Regions from separate parts of the Paenisporosarcina sp. NPDC076907 genome, predicted to be linked through region 2. Evidence: riboswitches for the same ligand, from Rfam matches in the RefSeq annotation. Region 2 holds a riboswitch; the other holds the start of a gene.
The links. Region 2 has a riboswitch for lysine ahead of ACQKEV_RS00765 (transporter substrate-binding domain-containing protein). Riboswitches for the same ligand answer to the same signal wherever they lie in the genome.

Region 1 (7,205 bases), on a different contig from region 2:
ACCATCGTTCAAAGGAAAATAATGAAAAGTATTGGGAGGCCTGCAACATGAATATTTATGTGTTGGTAAAACGTACATTTGATACAGAAGAAAAGATTGTCGTTTCTGGTGGCAAAATTCAGGAAGACGGCGCTGAATTCATCATTAATCCTTACGATGAATATGCAATTGAAGAAGCGATCCAAGTCCGCGACGCTCACGGCGGCGAAGTGACGGTATTGACAATGGGTGGGGAAGACGCTGAAAAGCAACTTCGTACAGCTCTTGCAATGGGCGCTGATAAAGCTGTTCTAATCAACACAGAAGATGATTTGGATGAAATGGACCAATTTACTGCTGCTCAAATATTGGCAGATTACTTAAAAGATAAAAACCCAGATTTAATTTTAGCTGGTAACGTTGCAATTGATGGTGGATCTGGTCAAGTTGGACCACGTGTTGCTGACTTATTGGACATCAATTATGTAACAACAATTACGAAATTAGAAATCAATGGAACACAAGTCAATATCGTACGTGATGTGGAAGGCGATTCCGAAGTTCTTGAAACTTCATTGCCATTACTAGTTACAGCTCAACAAGGTTTGAACGAACCTCGTTATCCATCTTTACCGGGTATTATGAAAGCGAAAAAGAAACCACTTGAAGAAGTGGAATTGGATGATTTGGATATCGATGAGGATGATGTAGAAGCGAAAACGGAGACAATCGAAATTTACTTGCCTCCTAAAAAAGAAGCAGGTCGCGTACTGCAAGGCGATCTTTCAAACCAAGTACAAGAATTGGTGCAATTACTTCGCACAGAAGCAAAAGTCGTTTAATCGAATCTGAAGATTTGTAATTGGAGGGAAACACATCATGACAAAAAAAGTAATCGTACTGGGAGAAGCACGTGAAGGTGCTTTACGTAATGTATCTTTTGAAACTATCGCTGCTGCTAAGAAAATTTCAGGCGGCGGAGAAGTAGTAGCAGTTCTTTTAGGAGACTCTGTTCAATCTCTAGCAACTGAAATGATTCATTATGGAGCTGACCGTGCTATCACTGTCGAGCACCCACATTTGAAATCATATACATCTGACGGCTTCAGCCAAGCATTTATGGCTGTTGTTGAAAGTGAAAGCCCGGATGCAGTTGTTTTCGGACACACAGCATTAGGGAAAGACTTATCACCAAAAGTAGCAAGTAAATTAAAATCAGGTCTTGTTTCTGATGTAACTGATATCGAAGGAGAAGGCGCAGACGTAGTATTTATCCGCCCGATCTTCTCTGGTAAAGCATTTGAAAAAGTGAAAATCAAAGACGGTATTGATTTCATCACAATTCGTCCTAACAATATTGAGCCTTTAGCTCACGATGCTAGCCGAACTGGCGATGTATCATCATTATCTGTGGACATCACAAACCTGCGCACTGTCATTAAAGAAGTTGTACGTAAATCAACTGAAGGCGTAGATTTATCAGAAGCGAAAGTAATTGTTGCTGGTGGTCGTGGCGTGAAGAGCGAAGATGGTTTTGAACCATTAAAAGAACTTGCAAATCTTTTAGGCGGCGCTGTTGGTGCATCTCGTGGTGCATGTGACGCTGACTACTGTGATTACTCACTTCAAATTGGTCAAACAGGTAAAGTTGTAACACCGGATCTTTACATTGCAGCAGGTATTTCTGGAGCGATCCAGCATTTAGCTGGTATGTCTAACTCAAAAATCATCGTTGCAATCAACAAAGATCCTGAAGCAAACATTTTCAAAGTAGCAGACTATGGGATTGTCGGTGACTTGTTCGAAGTCATCCCAATGTTGACTGAAGAATTCAAGAAATTGAAAGCTAACTAATCGTGAAATTGACTCCGCCAAGCGAAAGCTTGCGGAGTTTTTTTGTGTTTATGTGAGTTGCTCCAAAATCGCGAAAGTTGCTCCCAAATTTGAAAAGTTGCTCCCAAATTATTGAAAGTTGCTCCTATTTTCGAAGAGTTGCTCCAAAAGTCGGAAGTTGCTTAAAAAAGAGGACATTTGCTCCTGCATGCCACAAGAAAGAATACGTCCAAAGGGAGTTTGGTCGAATTCTTTGTGACAAGTAACCGCTGGAGCAATCTTTTATGCGACAAGTAACCGCAGGAGCACGTATTCTTTGAACAGTGAATTCCACAAGTATGTTTTTTACATACTTGTTATCACACGTAAATCGTGCGACCAGCGTAAATGTGTGTAAAAACAGAGTAAGTGTTGCAAATATTTGTTTTGAAATTGAACAAAAACGGGTACATGATAAATATCGCTTCAGCTTCATTGCTTAGTGTTCATCTTGTTCATTTTGGCTATCAAAAGGTTGAGCAAAAAAGTAGAAGCAGTATTTACCACATGCTATACTACGTTTAGAGTTTGTATTTAGAGGAGGATGTTTTAATATGGCAATTGTACACGGAACAGATCAAAGCTTTTCAAGTGAAATTTCAGACGGCTTAGTATTAGTCGATTTTTGGGCACCTTGGTGTGGACCTTGTAAAATGATCGCTCCAGTTCTTGAAGAATTAGATGCTGACATGGATGGTAAAGTGAAAATCGTAAAAGTTGATGTAGATGAAAACCAAGAAACAGCTAGCAATTTCGGCATTATGTCAATTCCGACGTTAGTACTTTTCAAAGACGGGCAACCTGTCGATAAAGTTGTTGGTTTCAACCCGAAAGAAGCTTTAGCTGAATTAGTTAACAAACACGCATAATTTATAGCTTTTAATTTTTATAGTGTAAAAGACATATTATTAAAACCGGGTACCCATGGGCACCCGGTTTTTTTCAACAGGTGATGATAATGATGAATGACTTAATACAACAGAAATGTGCGATTCTACCTGACCAGCCCGGTGTTTATTTAATGAAAGACCGACAAGGAACCATTATTTACGTGGGCAAGGCAAAAGTTTTGAAAAATCGGGTCCGTTCTTATTTTACTGGAAGTCATGATGGCAAAACGCAACGCCTCGTTCAGGAAATAGAAGATTTTGAGTATATCGTTACGTCTTCAGATATTGAAGCGTTGATTTTGGAACTGAATTTAATCAAAAAGCATGATCCGAAATATAACATCATGCTCAAAGATGATAAAACATATCCTTATATTAAAATAACAGGTGAGAAACATCCGAAATTGATTACAACAAGGATTGTTAAAAAGGATAAAGGGAAATATTTCGGCCCTTACCCGAACGCTTATGCAGCGAGTGAAACGAAAAAATTACTCGATCGGCTTTACCCATTGCGGAAATGTCCGACTTTGCCAGATCGCGTATGCTTGTATTACCACTTAGGCCAGTGTCTTGCACCATGTGTAAAAACAATCGAACAAGATGCTTATCGGAAAATTATTGATGAAATTACCCGTTTCCTAAATGGTGGATACCAACAAGTGAAACATGAATTGACGGAAAAAATGTCATCAGCTGCAGAAAACTTAGAGTTTGAGAGAGCAAAGGAATACCGTGACCAAATCACACATATTGAAACCGTTATGGAAAAACAAAAAATGACGACGAATGATTTTACCGACCGTGATATTTTTGGCTTTGCAGTAGCTAAAGGTTGGATGTGTGTTCAAGTATTCTTTGTCCGCCAAGGCAAGTTAATCGAACGCGATGTATCTGTATTTCCGTTATATCAAGATCCTGACGATGAATTTCTGACATTCCTTGGTCAGTTTTATGATAAACCCCATCATATCAAGCCTAAAGAAGTGTTTTTACCAAGCACCGTCGACTTGCAACTGGCAAATCAACTCCTTGAGATAAAAGTAGCTTCACCAAGCCGAGGCAAGAAAAAACAAATGATCGATTTGGCGACGAAGAACGCCGAAATCGCCATCCGTGAAAAGTTCCAGCTTATTGATCGACAAGAACAACGGACGATTGGGGCGGTTGAAGAGCTTGGAAAAGCAATGGATATTGCACCGCCTCTACGAATTGAGGCATTCGATAATTCACATATTTACGGAGCAGATGCAGTTTCGGCGATGGTATCGTTTATTGACGGAAGGCCAAACAAAAAAGACTACCGTAAATATAAAACGAAAACCGCTGCCGCTCATGATGACTACGGGGCGATGCGGGAAGTTATTCGCAGACGTTATACTCGGGTATTAAGAGACGAATTACCACTGCCCGACCTAATCGTCATTGACGGAGGGAAAGGACAGATGGAAATCGCGCGCGAAGTAATTGAAGATGAACTCGGTTTATCCATACCGATTGCGGGATTGGCTAAAGACGCGAAGCATCAGACATCTTCGTTGTTATATGGCGAACCACCACAAATCATTCCTTTGAAAAGAACGAGTGAAGGTTTTTATTTACTCCAGCGGATACAGGATGAAGTCCATCGATTTGCGATTACATTCCATCGCCAACAGCGTGGAAAACAAACCATTGCGTCTGCTTTGGATGGTTTCGAAGGAATCGGTCCGAAACGAAAAAAAATGTTATTGAAACATTTCGGTTCTGTAAAACGTATTAAGGAAGCTTCCGTGGAAGAGCTGAAACAATCAGGTTTACCATTGCAAATCGCGGAAACCATGTCCGCTTATTTTCAAAATGAGTCATTGTCAAAAGAGTGAGTATATGATATTGTTGACTCACTGAAATTGAATCACTAAAACGATTGTTCGACAAAGAGCTTCTGCTTTTGTTGAACAACCAATAATAAGTGGTGATAGAGGCGCGAAAATCAACAGTAACTTTCTCGAGGATGAACAGATCCTTTGAAGGAAAGCGAAAGGGAAATTCGCCGAAGTTCGACATACTGTTTCTGATGTCGCGCTGGTTTTGCATTGAACAAATGCAGGATTGTCAGAATCTAATCGATTCTGGAGGGCTATCTCACATGGACGCTTCTTTTGAACGTACATGCATGGAGACAGCCTTTCCCGATTACTCGTGGATAGTCTGTCTTTTTTTAGCTTCTTTGGAAATAAGGGAGAGTTTACATTGAGTCGTATTGTTATGAAATTTGGTGGAACATCAGTCGGAAATACGGAAAGAATCCGAAACGTTGCAAAACGAATTATCGGAGAAACTGCAAAAGGCCATGAAATCGTTGTAGTGGTTTCGGCCATGGGCAAAACGACAGATGAGTTAATGAGTCTGGCTGGCGATTTATCAGCTGAACCATCAAAACGTGAAATGGACATGTTGTTGTCGACAGGGGAACAAGTAACGATTGCTTTGTTGACAATGGCACTTCAACATATGGGACAGGATGCGGTATCGTTTACAGGTTGGCAGGCAGGAGTCGGAACGGAATCCGTTCATCGCAACGCACGTATTGAACATATCGATACGATTCGCATGGAACAGGCTTTATCGGACGGAAAAGTGGTAGTTGTTGCCGGATTCCAGGGATTGGATGCGTATGGAGAGATTACGACACTTGGACGTGGTGGCTCGGATACGACAGCTGTTGCAATTGCAGCAGCACTAAGCGCAGACCAATGCGATATTTATACCGATGTTGATGGAATTTATACATCAGACCCACGATATGTGGATGGTGCACGAAAACTGCAGGAGCTTTCCTATGACGAAATGTTGGAACTTGCTAACTTAGGAGCAGGGGTTTTGCATCCTCGTGCAGTTGAATTCGCTAAAAATTATTGCATGCCACTTAGTGTCCGCTCGAGCTTAAGTGAAGATACAGGGACCATATTATTGGAGGAACCAACGATGGAAAAAAACTTAGTTGTGCGTGGTGTGGCATTTGAACCGGAAATCGTAAGGATTACCGTTGGATATGAAGTGCCTTTTAACGGCTCACTCGCTAAAATTTTCACTACACTTGCAAAACATCATGTAAACGTAGATATTATTGTTCAAAGTATTATGGAAGGCGTGCAACCAAGCGTTTCATTCTCCATTAAAAAAGAGGATTTTGCAGAAACCGTTCAAGTATTGGAAAGTAAGAAAACTGAGCTCGGATACCAGTCCACTAATTTTGAAGTAGGCTTGGCCAAAGTTTCGATCGTGGGTTCAGGGATGGTTTCAAATCCAGGGGTTGCTGCCCAAATGTTCGATCGCCTTCGGAAAGAAGGAATTCCGGTGAAAATGGTCAGTACTTCGGAAATTAAAGTTTCGGTTGTTGTGCCTGAAAATGTCATGTTGCAAGCAACAAATGCATTGCATGACGAATTTGGATTAGCTGCAGTTCGAGTGTAAAAACATTTCATGATATGATGGAAGTAGGTTAATAGTTTCATGATCATCATGAGAGGCAGTGAAAGAAATGAACTGGCATATCGTGGAGGATTTAATCAAAAAAGCACAACGTGATGGGCAGTTTGACAATTTGCCGGGAGCGGGAAAGCCGCTGCCACCAGATGAATTTGCCCATTACCCAGAAGATATTCGTATGGTAATGCGCATTTTGAAGAACTCAGGGCATGACGATGAAGCTCAATTCGTAAAAGAAGAAATGAGCGAATTGCAGCATCAAATGAAAAAAGCCACACAACGTGAAAAAACAGAGCTGGAACAGCAGTATAATCAAAGACTTACACAACTGAACCGTATGTTATCGAAAAAAGGAATGAAAACAAATAGCAGTGCCTTTAAACAATATCAAACCGAATTAAACAATCGTTTAAAGTGGGATTGAAAAAAGCGGGCAGACACTCCAATTAGAAGTGTCTGCCCGCTTTCTTGGTTGAAACCGTTGGAAAAGTGTAACCTTGAAGTCACTGAATGGTCGCTCAGTCGGAATTTTTTACGTTGACGTCTGAAAAAAGTGACACGACGTCTGAAAAAAACGCAGTGACGTCTGAAAAAACAGAGTTCACGTCTGAAAAAGCTCAAAAACAGCATGCACCACAAAAGGTGCATGCTGTTTTAGCAGTTAACTTTTTCTTTCAAGTCCCATTTAACGTGGAATTGAACGGCGTTTTTCTTCAGTTGTTTTTCTTCAAAGCATTCAGTCATAAAGCCACCCAATTTTTGTTGCTGTTGAGCAAGAAATCCAGCTTCAAGACGGAAACAACGTTTTTCGATTTGAAGAGCATCCGGGTCGCCAGTTAAGACATAAAAGGCTTCACCCTTCGAAAGTTGTTCTATCTTCAATTGTCCCCATCCAGCTTCCTCGAAAAAAGAAACCGTTTCTTCCATGGAAAACATCTGGAACTTGCGGGCTAGATCTTTTCCTGCCCAATATAAGATATCTTCTTCATGTTT
Region 2 (7,205 bases):
TCATGCGTGACGATTAACATCGTAAGACCTGTTTCAGCAAGTTCCTTCATTACTTTAAGAACTTCCCCAACCATCTCAGGATCGAGAGCCGATGTGGGTTCATCAAACAGCATGACGTCAGGTTCCATTGAAAGTGCACGTGCGATCGCTACACGCTGCTTCTGTCCGCCAGACAAGTGGCTTGGTTTAGCGTTGATATATCGATCCATCCCAACGACTTTCAGGTATTTCATTGCAATTTTTTCCGCTTCTTCCTTTGAGCGCTTCAAAACTTTTACTTGTCCAATTACGCAATTGTTGATGACGTTATGATTGTTGAATAGGTTGAATTGCTGGAAGACCATTCCGAGTTTTGTTCGGTAAGCATGGATATCATGCTTGTTATCCAAAATGTTTTCTTTTTTATATATGATTTGGCCGCCGCTCGGTTTTTCCAATAGATTAATGCAGCGCAAAAGAGTGGACTTCCCGGATCCTGAAGAACCAATGACGCAGACCACTTCTCCTTTGTTCACCGAGAAATCAATGTCACGCAAAACTTGATGTGTTCCAAAAGATTTGCTTAGATGTTGTATATCAATAACTGCTTCCATTTGATCTTCTCCTTTCTTATCGTTCACCGTTCCCAAGTACATCTGACGGCATTCCAATCATGCTGTAATTTTTAGGTCCATCCAATTTTCTCTCGATGTATCGCAGGATAAGTGTGATGGTAAACGTCATGATGAAATACAGAACACAGGCAACAAAGAACGATTCAAAATACCTGAAGTTGTTTCCGGCAACAGATTTCGTTTGGAAAAACAACTCGGTTACCCCAATGACGTTCAGAACAGCCGTATCTTTAATATTAATGACAAATTGATTGCCTGTTGCTGGCAAAATGTTACGAATGACTTGCGGCAGTACGACATGGATCATCGTCTGAAAATGATTCATACCGATTGCCTGGGAAGCTTCAAATTGCCCTTGATCGACGGACACGATTCCACCGCGGACAATTTCTGCCATGTACGCCCCAGTATTGATTGATACGATAAAGACGGCCGCAGTCAATACGTCCATGTTGATGCCAAATGCCAGGGCCGACCCATAAAATATAACCATGGCTTGCACAATCATAGGCGTGCCGCGGAAAAACTCAACATACACAGATAAAATTGCATTTATTATTTTTAATAACCATTTTTTAGCCCCTCGATCAGGCATTGGAATCGTTTTGATGACACCAATCAGTAATCCGATGATTGCCCCCAGAATCGTTCCGATAATGGAAATCAAGAGTGTCATAACCGCTCCACGAATGAACATCGGCCAGTTATTGGTTAAAATCGTCATAATCCACTCAGTACTCATCTTTGTCCTCCTTAAACAATATAAAACCGGCTGCCGTTGCAGCCGGTATCACATGATCATTTATTGTGCTGCCGGTTGATTCTTGATAGCGTTATCCATAATTTCTTGGCGTTCTTCTTCTGAGATTTTTGATAAGGCTTTATTAATTTTCTCTGCTAAGTCACTGCCCTTTTGAAGTCCTACCGCAGTAGCTGTATCATCATCAGAAGTAGCGAAGCCATCTGTAAATTCTACCATTGCAAAGTTGTCATTAGCCGCAGAAGCACTGATTCCTTCAGGACGTTCTGACACATACCCATCAATCATTCCTGATTCAAGCGCAACTCGCATTGCAGGGAAATTGTCCATCGCTGTTTGTTTCTTCACGCCATCTATTTGATCAATTACTGAATAGTGGAATGTGTTTAATTGAGCCGTTATTTTTGCTCCTTTGAAATCTTGGAGGGAAGTAGCACCTTCATACTCTCCACCTTTTTTAACAACCATCACTAATTCTGATGTGTAGTAATTGTCCGAGAAATCGATTGACTCTTTACGCTCTGCTGTAGGGGACATACCTGCAATAATGGCATCAATTTTACCTGAAACCAATGCTGGTACAAGCCCATCCCATTCAGTTTTCACGATGACTAATTCTTTTCCTAGTTCTTCAGCAATTTTTTTGGCGATTTCCACATCATAGCCACCTGCATATTCTGCATTGCCATCAATTTTCACTCCACCGTTTGAGTCATCCATTTGAGTCCAGTTAAATGGTGCATATCCCGCTTCAAGTCCTACCTTAAATGTATCTTTTTCTCCTGATGTTCCTGTTTTTTCTGAAGTGCTTGACCCACAAGCTGTTAAAAGCAAAATGGTTGAAAGGAATATCGTTAAAAATATGGTTGATTTTTTTCTCATGACTAGTTCTCCCCTTTTGTTTGATATATGTTTTACTTTGTCTTTATAGACTAAAAAGGCCAACTGCACAAAAAAAGACCTGAGATGATCTCAGGTCGCAATATGTATAGTTGCCCTAAATCCTCTTCTTTTCCCAAATGAGATAGCACACCTCAATAAACCGGGAAGTTTATTGAGACAGTCCTGCAGTTCTTAACTACAGACCCAGCAAGTAATACCGAGAAATATTACACACTTCGGCGACATTTCCTTCTCCTTAGAATCAAAGTATCTCAAACTCCTCTAAGGACTGTTAAATATCGCGCCTCTACCTCACCATAAAAGTGAGGTTATATTCAATTATGTTCAACAGTCTACAACAACATAATTTATCTGTCAACCAATCTAACAATCTGGAAATTACCTAATGGCATTTGTTAAAACATAATATTATCGATAAATAGGGTTGTATTTTTACCATTTTAAAGGGAATTAATATCTTAAAAGAGAATAGATATGAGTGGTCATGAAAATCGCTAACAAAAGGTGAAGGAAGGTTATTATGGGTTCAAGAATTATGCATAGTATTATAGCCTATAAAATTGCTGAATCAGTTCCAATATCAGATAAAACGTCCTTTTTATTAGGAGGGATAGCACCAGATGCAGGGTCTCCTAAAGAGTTATCACATTTCTTTACGGGCGACGTCAATGATTATTCAAGAAATGTAGATTACGAAAATTTTATTGAAAAATATCGTTCTGATAAAAACAGTTCATTTATTTTAGGATATTATTCACATCTAATCGCAGATGACTTGTGGTTAAAGGGATTTTATTTACCATGGTTAAAAAACAGACTGGAAAACGATCAGAATATCCTCAATTTATATCATGGCGATTTTCAAACATTAAATGGGTTGTTATTAGATTACTACGGAGTCACAGATGAACTTAAAGAGATTTTAGAAAGTAGTGGCTCAGTTATTGAGATTGAAGAAGTATCCTCTAAAGACATCCATGACTTTGTTCCATATGTGTTAGAAGATATGAAATATGATATTGCACTTAGTAAACAACAATTAAATGTTTTTACTCTTGAGCAAATCATTGGATACATAGAAACATCAGTCCAAAAAGGAATCATGCATATAAAACCAATTTTAAGTTAATGTAGGTCGAGCTAGTGCGCAAAAAACCCCACGAATCTGGACAATATCCAGGTACGTGGGGTTTCGCAAGACTGCAATCGATTATGATTTCCTACTGAGCGATCGCTCAGTTGTAATTATTGACCTTCACGTAGGAAAAAATGAAGGTGACGTAGGAATTTTCACTGTTCACGTAGGAAAAATCGCCATCCACGTAGGAATTAGAGCAATTTCATAAATTACTTCGCATAATTCGCTCTGCGTGTTTGATTCATGACGGCGAGAGTGACGATTTCCGAAACGTCTTTCAGTTTTTCTTTACTGATTTTGTCTATAGTATCTTCGGGCTTATGATACCAAGGCTCCGCTGGGTTGTGAATGAATAAAGCAGCTGGAATTCCAGCTTTTGCAAAGGGAACATGGTCGCTACTGTCACCTTGATTATAAGGTGTTGGCTCTCCGTTCAGATCTGTACTGGCTTCCTGTGCCAGTTCAGTCACAAGGTTCGGCTTATTATCAACCGTTTGCAAAATCAGATCACCTGCATCTTTACTTCCTACCATATCCAGATTGAAGTTGGCCACGATTCGGCTGATTTCCTCTTTTGATAACTGTTCTACATAGTGATTGGAACCTATCAATCCCAGTTCTTCTGCACCAAACGTGATAAATCGGATTTCTGTGTGCGTTGGAACGGCTTTCATGACCCGTGCAAGTTCAAGTGTCATGGCAGTTCCGGATGCATCATCATTAGCACCAGGCGCCCCTGCAACTGAATCGTGATGCGCACCGATGACCAGGATGTCATGAGTTTCTTTTGTTTTTTTGGATACGTTGGGCTTTTTGGTGGCAATGACATTGTGCGATGTATTTTGTTCGGACTTTGCTCCTTCAATTTTTAAAGAGGCAACAGCTCGAGGGTATTTCTTAATATGACTTATCATCGTCTCGCCTTCAGTTTGGGTCAACAGCACTGATGGAACAAATCCTTTATGAGGTTCACCTAAACTTCCCATGATGGTTCCCGGTTCATTGTTGTAAAATATGACCCCTACAGCACCTTTCGCAGCCACATTTAACATTTTCTCTTTGAAGCTAATGACACCACGCTGCAGAAGTGCAATTTTTCCGGTCAAGTCCAATTGTTCGAGGTCTTTATTCTGACCAAGCCCAGCATCAACGACTTCTCCGGTAACTTTTCCGCTAACCGAATATTCCAAAGCCTGCGGATCCAGTTTTACTGAAAAACGCTCGATCTGTAAACCAATGGTGTGAGGCGCCGTATAGTCAGTGAAAGTGAAAGCCTGTACCTTGACCTTATAACCATAGGACTCGAATTGTTTTTTAATGAAAGCAACCGCAGTGTCTTCTTGTTGTGTTCCCGCCACTCGAGGTGTTTTGGATAAAAATTTAATATTGTTATACATGTTATCAGCATTTAGTGACTGCAGGATTTTAGTTTCAGTGTTAGATTCTTCTTGCTGATTAGAAGTGTAGTGAGTCGCGAAGGCAATCGGAGCAATAACACCCAGTCCAAGAATCGCTGCAACCGCAATTTTAACTATCGTATTTTTCATATTGTTCCTCCATCATGTTGATTCCATTAGGATGAACAAAAATGAGAATTTTACTAATAAAATTTATTAATCTTCTTTAACTGGATTTTCTTTTAACCATTTCGCGCCAAAATCGATCAGTGGTTTCATTTGAATAATGCGGCAATCGGCTTGACCTAATTTTCCTGCATAAAATGCTTCGGGATGTTCTTTTTCAAATGATTCCCCGAGGTCAGAGAATCGATCTGAATCCACATCTAAAGTTTGAAAATCAATCCATTGTCGTTGGCCGTCAACAAGCATAGCTGCACCTTGATTTGTGTAAGTCTTCTTTTCTAGTAAGTTCTCTGAAAGATGCAAAGCTGTGCAGGAATCGTAACCCACGCCAATTAAAACGATTTTAACGTTTTCATTCAAAAATGCGCCGAGTGGTGAAGTCATCCCAAAAGAATCTTCCAGTGGGTGTTCCATCATCCATTGTTCAGCGTGCTTGCCCCAGGCCATAAAGCTATGGACAGGGTGATAGCTGCGAATGGTTTTCGGATGCCGATGAAAGCATTCCGCAATTTTTCCCATTCCTCGAAGTGGGGTCAGATGTGGGTCGTAAGCAGGTGTATGTTCGCGGATTGCAGCATGCCATTCTTTCGGAACAGGCGGTAGCATCCAATAAGAAGGCTCCGAGTTCTCTGCCGATTGGGCAGGCATGATAATGGTGCCTTCTTCCGTAATAATTTCCATCAATGCATCGATGACTGCTTTAGCTCCACCGGCAATCCAACCCATCGATTTGATGGATGAATGAACCATGATAGCATCTCCAGCTTTAATGCCAAGCGTCTGCAATTGCTGTTTTAACGTTTCAACTGATTGGAAAGAGGTGGTTTCTTGTACTAAATCAAATTCACTCATGTAGGTGGCCTCCGAAATCTTTAATAGTTCAATTGTAAAGGAGAAAGGATGCCTTTGAAAATGCATTGTTTTATAAAAAAGCCGCTCTGGTTTACTCCAGAACGACGCTTACTTTCATTATTCAATATCCGCTACTTTCACAATCGCCTTTCCAAGATTTGCACCATTGAAAAGATCGAGAAATGCATCGATTGTGTGATCGAAACCTTCTGTAATGGTTTCCTCGTACTTCAGTTTGCCTTCTTTTAACCAAGTGGCCAATTCTTTTGCACCTTCTCCAAAACGAGCCGAGTAATTGCCAACAGTGAAGCCTTGCATCAATGAACTTGTCTTAATTAAATGCCCTTGCACACGAGGTCCAACGTCTGCTTGTTCGTTATTATAAGAAGAAATCGCTCCACATACGGGAATACGCGCAAAATTATTCAAAAGAGGGAAGATGGCATCTGAAATTTCTCCGCCAACGTTTTCAAAGTAAACATCGATTCCGTTTGGACAGACTTCCCGCAACGCTTGAGCAACATCCTGCGTCTTATAATTGATAGCTGCATCAAAACCCAGTTCGTCGAGCAGGAACTTCACTTTCTCTTCAGATCCAGCAATGCCGACTACATGTGCACCTTTTAATTTTGCAATTTGTCCTACGATGGACCCTACAGCTCCTGCCGCTCCTGAAACAACCACTGTTTCGCCTTCTTTAGGTTTCCCAATATCCAGTAAGCCAAAATAAGCAGTCAAACCGGTCATGCCCAAAACGCTCAAATAAGCTGACGCCGGTGCCATTCGATGATCAATTTTTCGAACCGCGTTTTCTTTTACTACACTATATTCTTGCCAAGGAAGAGCTCCTAAAACAACATCGCCTTTTTCGAAAAGAGATGACTTCGATTGAATGACTTGTCCTACGACTCCGCTTGTTATCATTTCATTCAATTCAAAGGGAGGAATATACGATTTTGTATCGTTCATCCGGCCACGTAAATAAGGATCAACTGATATGTAAACTGTTTTTACTACGACCTCGCCATCAGAGGCACTCTCGATAGGTCCACTAATCATTTTGAAATCATCTTTCGTCGGTGTACCTTTAGGTCGGTTAATCAATTTAATTTGCTTCTGCATAATCCTCATCCCTCCGTAAAATAATTAGCTATATGAAGTAATGTACCTTACCCAGTTATTTTTTACATGAAAAGAGTCCTCAACAATCGTCAAGGACTCAAAATAAATTCATTTTTTGACTTCAATCGCTTTCTTCTCTTCATTTTGCCAAGTTATATCTGCTTCAATTAACGTGTAATTATCTTTAATTCCAAAAGCGCTGACAATTTGGTCAATAATTACTTCATCTGACA

Region 1: linked by a shared signal. The riboswitch ahead of ACQKEV_RS10550 (aspartate kinase) and the one ahead of ACQKEV_RS00765 (transporter substrate-binding domain-containing protein) in region 2 are both predicted to bind lysine.

Annotation. Positions count from the first base shown of each region.
Region 1 is NZ_JBNNIX010000002.1:563,148-570,352, reverse strand. It holds gene ACQKEV_RS10575 (enoyl-CoA hydratase) at 1-22, shown strand, start outside; gene ACQKEV_RS10570 (electron transfer flavoprotein subunit beta/FixA family protein) at 48-821, shown strand; gene ACQKEV_RS10565 (electron transfer flavoprotein subunit alpha/FixB family protein) at 859-1,833, shown strand; gene trxA (thioredoxin) at 2,406-2,720, shown strand; gene uvrC (excinuclease ABC subunit UvrC) at 2,813-4,603, shown strand; lysine riboswitch at 4,692-4,871, shown strand; gene ACQKEV_RS10550 (aspartate kinase) at 4,974-6,197, shown strand; gene ACQKEV_RS10545 (DUF1992 domain-containing protein) at 6,265-6,636, shown strand; gene ACQKEV_RS10540 (YslB family protein) at 6,867-7,205, opposite strand, start outside.
Region 2 is NZ_JBNNIX010000001.1:151,094-158,298, forward strand. It holds gene ACQKEV_RS00755 (amino acid ABC transporter ATP-binding protein) at 1-593, opposite strand, end outside; gene ACQKEV_RS00760 (amino acid ABC transporter permease) at 610-1,356, opposite strand; gene ACQKEV_RS00765 (transporter substrate-binding domain-containing protein) at 1,417-2,256, opposite strand; lysine riboswitch at 2,392-2,574, opposite strand; gene ACQKEV_RS00770 (zinc dependent phospholipase C family protein) at 2,798-3,406, shown strand; gene ACQKEV_RS00775 (hypothetical protein) at 3,462-3,623, shown strand; gene ACQKEV_RS00780 (M20/M25/M40 family metallo-hydrolase) at 3,625-4,962, opposite strand; gene ACQKEV_RS00785 (aminoglycoside N(3)-acetyltransferase) at 5,029-5,850, opposite strand; gene ACQKEV_RS00790 (NADP-dependent oxidoreductase) at 5,968-6,972, opposite strand; gene ACQKEV_RS00795 (YusW family protein) at 7,081-7,205, opposite strand, start outside.